Regions from separate parts of the Bacillus sp. AMCV2 genome, predicted to be linked through region 2. Evidence: a T-box and tRNA genes for the amino acid it is inferred to sense, from the RefSeq annotation. Region 2 holds a T-box; the other holds one or more tRNA genes.

Region 1 (3,414 bases), 1.8 Mb from region 2:
TCTCTCTATATAAACAGCTCTACAAGAAAATCTATCATTATATGACCGACACAAGAGGACTTGATCATTTGATTTGGGTTTACTCACCCGACGCCAACCGAGATTTTAAAACTGATTTTTACCCGGGCGCGTCTTACGTGGATATTGTCGGATTAGATGCGTATTTTCAAGATGCCTACTCGATCAATGGATATGATCAGCTAACAGCGCTTAATAAACCATTTGCTTTTACAGAAGTCGGCCCGCAAACAGCAAACGGCAGCTTCGATTACAGCCTGTTCATCAATGCTATAAAACAAAAATATCCTAAAACCATTTACTTTCTGGCATGGAATGATGAATGGAGCCCAGCTGTAAACAAGGGTGCTTCGGCTTTATATTATGACAGCTGGACACTCAATAAGGGAGAAATATGGAACGGCGATTCTTTAACGCCAATCGTTGAATGAATCCGTAATGTCACAATTAAGAAGGTGCTCAAGAAGTTTCTTGAGCACCTTCCCACTGGATTAAGCATTCATATCGCCTAACCCAGGACTGTGTTCATTCGGTATTTCAGGAAGCACTGGTACGGGAAACCCTGCCGGAGGATCTATTACTTGTAACTCTCCGCCATTTCGGCTTGGAGATTTCCCTTGATAGATTTCACTGATTCTCGTTTCATCCAACCTAAAGTTAAACTGTGCATTATGGTAGCCTAATTCGACATACTTTCTGCACTCAGGATATTTATTAATGTCATAATTCGGTACAGGGAGCAGCTTCGCCCACTCAACGCCCAATGTCTCGAGCGCTTTCGCGAATGCATTCTGGTGAGCATTGTCGCGTACAATCAGAAAAGCAAGTGTTTCGCGGAACGTCTGATTAGAGCTCATTTCATAAATTCTTGTTTTTTGCAGCACACCTGTCGACTCAAGAAGCAGGTTATCCAGCAGGTCAGTAATTAAGTTTCCGTGGTTATACACCCACGACCCGTTCCACGGATTGCCCCCTGCATCAACAGGAAGGGAACTTTGCGCTCCAATAATATAATGATGAGGATTAGCATGTTTAACGGCTTCATTAAGTGGCGCTTGATCTGTACCTTGACTGCCGACACCTTCACCGCCTGATTCATCTAATAAAGCATTGATTGTGTTTTGAACCAGTTCAACGTGGGCAATCTCCTCTAAAAAAATGCCACGAAGCAGATCGCGATACTGTTTCTGCTTTCCTCTGAAATTAGAGCTTTGGAAAAAAAACTGCATCATTGTACGCATTTCTCCGTAATGACCGCCTAATATCTCCTGCAGGACCTTAGCAGCTGCCGGGTCTGGCTTGTCCGGTTTAATGATATTAATCAGTTCCTCTTTGTAGTAATACATAACACGCCTCATTTCTTCTTAAGAGATTTTCTTATATTATTTGTAAGATGAGATAAAATATATACATGATAAGCATGGGAAGGCGTGATAGAAGAAAATAAAAAAATACAGGAAAAGTGTTGACCAAATAAAACAGGCATGGTATATTATTAAACGTCGCTGATGAACAGCGTGAAACAAAACAGAAAAACAAAAAAGTTTTTCTAAGGTGTTTACAAGATTTTAAAAATGTGTATAATAAGAAAAGTCGAATTGAAAAAGATTCGAAAACATTTTTAAAAAAACTTCTTGACTTCAACATCAAATGATAGTATGATAGTTAAGTCGCTTAATAAGCGCCCGTAGCTCAATTGGATAGAGCGTTTGACTACGGATCAAAAGGTTAGGGGTTCGACTCCTCTCGGGCGCGCCATATAAGATACCACGCGGGTGTAGTTTAGTGGTAAAACCTCAGCCTTCCAAGCTGATGTCGTGAGTTCGATTCTCATCACCCGCTCCATTATTGAATGATCTTTGAAAACTAAACAAGACAAAACGTACCTGTTAATTCAGTTTTTAAAAATCGCACAGCGATGTGCGTAGTCAGTCAAACTAGGGCCTGCACGACGCAGGTCACACAGGTGTCGCCGTAGGATGCGGTGAACTTAACCTGTGATCCATTTATCGGAGAGTTTGATCCTGGCTCAGGACGAACGCTGGCGGCGTGCCTAATACATGCAAGTCGAGCGGACATCAGGGAGCTTGCTCCCTGATGTTAGCGGCGGACGGGTGAGTAACACGTGGGTAACCTGCCTGTAAGACTGGGATAACTCCGGGAAACCGGGGCTAATACCGGATGGTTGTTTGAACCGCATGGTTCAAACATAAAAGGTGGCTTCGGCTACCACTTACAGATGGACCCGCGGCGCATTAGCTAGTTGGTGAGGTAACGGCTCACCAAGGCGACGATGCGTAGCCGACCTGAGAGGGTGATCGGCCACACTGGGACTGAGACACGGCCCAGACTCCTACGGGAGGCAGCAGTAGGGAATCTTCCGCAATGGACGAAAGTCTGACGGAGCAACGCCGCGTGAGTGATGAAGGTTTTCGGATCGTAAAGCTCTGTTGTTAGGGAAGAACAAGTACCGTTCGAATAGGGCGGTACCTTGACGGTACCTAACCAGAAAGCCACGGCTAACTACGTGCCAGCAGCCGCGGTAATACGTAGGTGGCAAGCGTTGTCCGGAATTATTGGGCGTAAAGGGCTCGCAGGCGGTTTCTTAAGTCTGATGTGAAAGCCCCCGGCTTAACCGGGGAGGGTCATTGGAAACTGGGGAACTTGAGTGCAGAAGAGGAGAGTGGAATTCCACGTGTAGCGGTGAAATGCGTAGAGATGTGGAGGAACACCAGTGGCGAAGGCGACTCTCTGGTCTGTAACTGACGCTGAGGAGCGAAAGCGTGGGGAGCGAACAGGATTAGATACCCTGGTAGTCCACGCCGTAAACGATGAGTGCTAAGTGTTAGGGGGTTTCCGCCCCTTAGTGCTGCAGCTAACGCATTAAGCACTCCGCCTGGGGAGTACGGTCGCAAGACTGAAACTCAAAGGAATTGACGGGGGCCCGCACAAGCGGTGGAGCATGTGGTTTAATTCGAAGCAACGCGAAGAACCTTACCAGGTCTTGACATCCTCTGACAATCCTAGAGATAGGACGTCCCCTTCGGGGGCAGAGTGACAGGTGGTGCATGGTTGTCGTCAGCTCGTGTCGTGAGATGTTGGGTTAAGTCCCGCAACGAGCGCAACCCTTGATCTTAGTTGCCAGCATTCAGTTGGGCACTCTAAGGTGACTGCCGGTGACAAACCGGAGGAAGGTGGGGATGACGTCAAATCATCATGCCCCTTATGACCTGGGCTACACACGTGCTACAATGGACAGAACAAAGGGCAGCGAAACCGCGAGGTTAAGCCAATCCCACAAATCTGTTCTCAGTTCGGATCGCAGTCTGCAACTCGACTGCGTGAAGCTGGAATCGCTAGTAATCGCGGATCAGCATGCCGCGGTGAATACGTTCC
Region 2 (3,414 bases):
AAACGATATTTTCAAGCTTCTTCACATTTGCATCAATGTTTAGTTTCTGATCTTCCTTGTAGAAGAATGAAGCATCAGATAAACGTGCGCGCAGCACTTTTTCATTGCCTCGGGCCACATTTTCAATCGCGTGGCTGTTGCCGTTTCGGACTGTGATAAAGTGAGGCAGCAGGTCACCGTTTTTGTCTTTGACAGGGAAGTAGCGCTGATGCTCTTTCATTGTCGTGACAAGCACTTCTTCAGGAATTGACAGAAACTCGGATTCAAATGAACCGTAAAGAGCTGTCGGGTATTCTACTAAATGATTCACTTCATCAAGAAGGTCTTCGTCAACTGGAATGCTCCAATTGTTTTCATCAGCCATTGTTTCCAGCTGAGATTGAATCATTTGCTTTCGGACGCTAGGATCAGCAATAACATGCTGTTCTTTCAGCTGCTCTTCATAAGCTGAAGGTGATTCAATTGACACTTCATGTCCGAGGAAACGGTGTCCCTGTGTTGTCCGTCCAGACTCAACGTTTGTGATCGAAAATGGAATGACATCCTGTCCAAATAATGCGACAATCCATTTGATCGGTCGGATATAACGCAAATCTTCATTTCCCCAGCGCATGTTTTTCGGGAAATGCAAGCTTGTAATTAAACCGCTCAATTCTGGCAGAAGCGACTTCGTTTCTTGGCCAGCTTGGAATTTTTGCACGAATACATACTCTATGCCTTTTACTTCTTTGATGTACAGGTCTTCCACATTCGCGCCTTGGCCTTTTGAAAAGCCGATTGCCGCTTTTGTCCAGTTCCCGTCCGCATCAAGGGCAATTTTTTTCGCAGGCCCTTTTGCTTCTTCTTTTATATCATCCTGCTTTTCTGCGACATCCTTAACGAACACAGCAAGACGTCTCGGTGTATTGAATAGTTTCACTTCACCGTGAGTAATATTTTTTTCTTTAAGCCAGCCTGTCAGCTTGTCGCCAAGCTGAACCATGCTTTCATTCAAAAAGCGCGCCGGCATTTCCTCTAATCCGATCTCTAAAAGTAAATCCTGTTTACTCATGAGAAGAACCCTCCCCTTTAAGCATTGGAAACCCTAGTTTTTCTCGTTCCTCATAATAGGTTTTTGCTACTTTTCTAGCTAAATTCCGCACTCTTGCGATATAGCCCGTCCGCTCGGTAACAGAGATCGCACCTTTGGCGTCAAGCAGATTGAAGGTGTGCGAGCATTTCAGCACATAGTCATATGCTGGATGAACAAGTCCGTTATCCATTTGCTTGATCGCTTCTTTTTCATATGTGCTGAACAATTGGAACAGCATATCGACGTCTGATGTTTCAAACGTATAAACAGAATGCTCATATTCGGCCATCATGAATAAATCTTTTACTGTAAACCCTGACGTCCATTCCAAGTCAAACACGTTTTCTTTATCCTGGATATAAGACGCGAGACGCTCAATTCCATACGTAATCTCTACAGAAACGGGTTTACACTCTAATCCCCCGACCTGCTGGAAATACGTAAATTGTGTTATTTCCATTCCGTCAAGCCAAACTTCCCAGCCTAGACCCGCGCAGCCTAAAGACGGATTCTCCCAGTTGTCTTCAACAAAGCGAATATCGTGCTCAAGCGGATCAATTCCAAGAGCACGCAAGGAATCCAAATACAACTCTTGAATGTTATCAGGAGACGGTTTAATAATGACCTGAAACTGATGATGTTGATACAGTCTGTTCGGGTTCTCCCCGTAGCGGCCGTCTGCAGGACGTCTGGAAGGCTCTACATAAGCCACTTTCCACGGTTCAGGGCCGATACTGCGCAAAAATGTATACGGGCTCATCGTGCCGGCTCCTTTTTCTACATCGTAAGCCTGCATAAGCACACAGCCCTGACTGGACCAATGCTTTTGCAAGGTTAGAATCATGTCTTGAATATTCATTTCAAGCACCTCCACTTTTCTTTCATAAGTTGACTGCGGCAGCAACCAAAAAACTCCCGTCTCTATGCTTGCCAGCCGCAAACATAGGGACGAGAGTTCTCCCGCGGTTCCACCCTAGTTGCTGAGAACAAAATCCCAGCCTCTTTTTTTAAAATTGCTCAAGAATGCCTTTCGTTGCGTGCTCATCCTTAGCTTACACCGCCCTAAGGTCGCTTTCATGAGGTAAACGCAAGTACTTCTTTCTCTCACTGCAACATATTTTATAATAAATGATCATATAAAAAGATGGACCAAATGTCAACTTTTGTTTTCACCCATAAGATGTTTCATGCTTTCCATTTGATCTAAAAAGCGCTTTGATTTTAAATACAATCCCGAATATTCTTCGTAATATAAATCAATCACTTGCTTTAATTCAGCTTTTGTTTCCTCTTTTAAGGACACATTGCCGAGTCTCGACAGATCAAAATAGTAAAAGAGTCTTAACAGCCTTGCCGTTTGCGGTTTAATCGGTATCCTGTAAGGATCTTTTTCAAAACAGCGGTGGCATATAAAACCATTATCACGAACAGAGAAATGAAAGGTTCCGTCTTGGCTTTTACAATGTACACAATGATTCAGCTCAGGATACAGGCCCATGACACCGAGCATCTTCATTTGAACAATGAAGGTGATAACATCCGGATCTGTTCCTTCATTCAGCTGTTTTAATGATTCTAGTATGAATTCAAATAAATAAGGATTTGACTTTTTTTCTTCTGTGCCTCTGTCGACTAACTCAGCAATATAGGCAGCATATGCTGTTAAAAACAAGTCTTCCCTGATGCCTCTCATGCTGAGGATCATTTCCCCCTGCTGAAGCGTTCCGAGGCCCGATGTTTTTTGCATTAAGAAAGAACCATACAAAAAGGGCTGGCTGACTGCTGATAAACGGCTGTTCGGTTTTTTGGCGCCTCGTGCCATAACACCTATTTTTCCGTGTTCTCTTGTCAATAAAGTTACGATTTTATTCGTCTCTCCGTAATCATTTGTGCGAAGAACGATTCCTTCACATTTTGTCAGCATTTCCGCACCTTCCTCAAGCAGGAGCGGCCAAGAGGTTTATAAAATTGGATAATCAAATCGGGCTAGCTCATCTTCTAGTTCTTCGGGTCTTTCCATGTTCTCTTTTTCCAGTTCTTTAAAAAGAAGATACGTATCAACATTTCCTGTTTGAGAAAATACGTTCCAGGTAAAATTCAACACAAGAAACCCACCTTTCTGTAGTTAAACTAGCTTACCTAAACTCCAAATTCTTACCTTTATCTTGACCAGATGTCCTCCATTTCATGTTAAACAAAATTTGCTAATGTATCCCTGTTCCTGTGAGATAATGACACACACAGCAAGAGATTAATATTCGTCCTCTTTAAAGCCAAAATCGCGAAGCTGGGACATTTTATTACGCCAGTCTTTCTGCACTTTCACCCACAATTCAAGGTAG

Evidence for each region. A T-box is a leader RNA that pairs with one kind of tRNA and senses whether it is charged. The one in region 2 lies ahead of glyQ (glycine--tRNA ligase subunit alpha), so its partner is inferred to be a tRNA-Gly.
Region 1: it has a tRNA-Gly gene. The T-box ahead of glyQ (glycine--tRNA ligase subunit alpha) is inferred to sense a tRNA for this amino acid. The anticodon was not compared.

What each region holds. Positions count from the first base shown of each region.
Region 1 is NZ_JBVYIB010000002.1:643,454-646,867, forward strand. It holds gene gmuG (mannan endo-1,4-beta-mannosidase) at 1-449, shown strand, start outside; gene AC0OMA_RS03445 (manganese catalase family protein) at 510-1,364, opposite strand; tRNA gene AC0OMA_RS03450 (tRNA-Arg) at 1,700-1,776, shown strand; tRNA gene AC0OMA_RS03455 (tRNA-Gly) at 1,790-1,863, shown strand; rRNA gene AC0OMA_RS03460 (16S ribosomal RNA) at 2,025-3,414, shown strand, end outside.
Region 2 is NZ_JBVYIB010000002.1:2,464,025-2,467,438, forward strand. It holds partial or broken gene glyS (glycine--tRNA ligase subunit beta) at 1-1,051, opposite strand, end outside; gene glyQ (glycine--tRNA ligase subunit alpha) at 1,044-1,931, opposite strand; T-box leader at 2,014-2,189, opposite strand; gene recO (DNA repair protein RecO) at 2,229-2,996, opposite strand; gene AC0OMA_RS12765 (YqzL family protein) at 3,033-3,176, opposite strand; gene era (GTPase Era) at 3,324-3,414, opposite strand, start outside.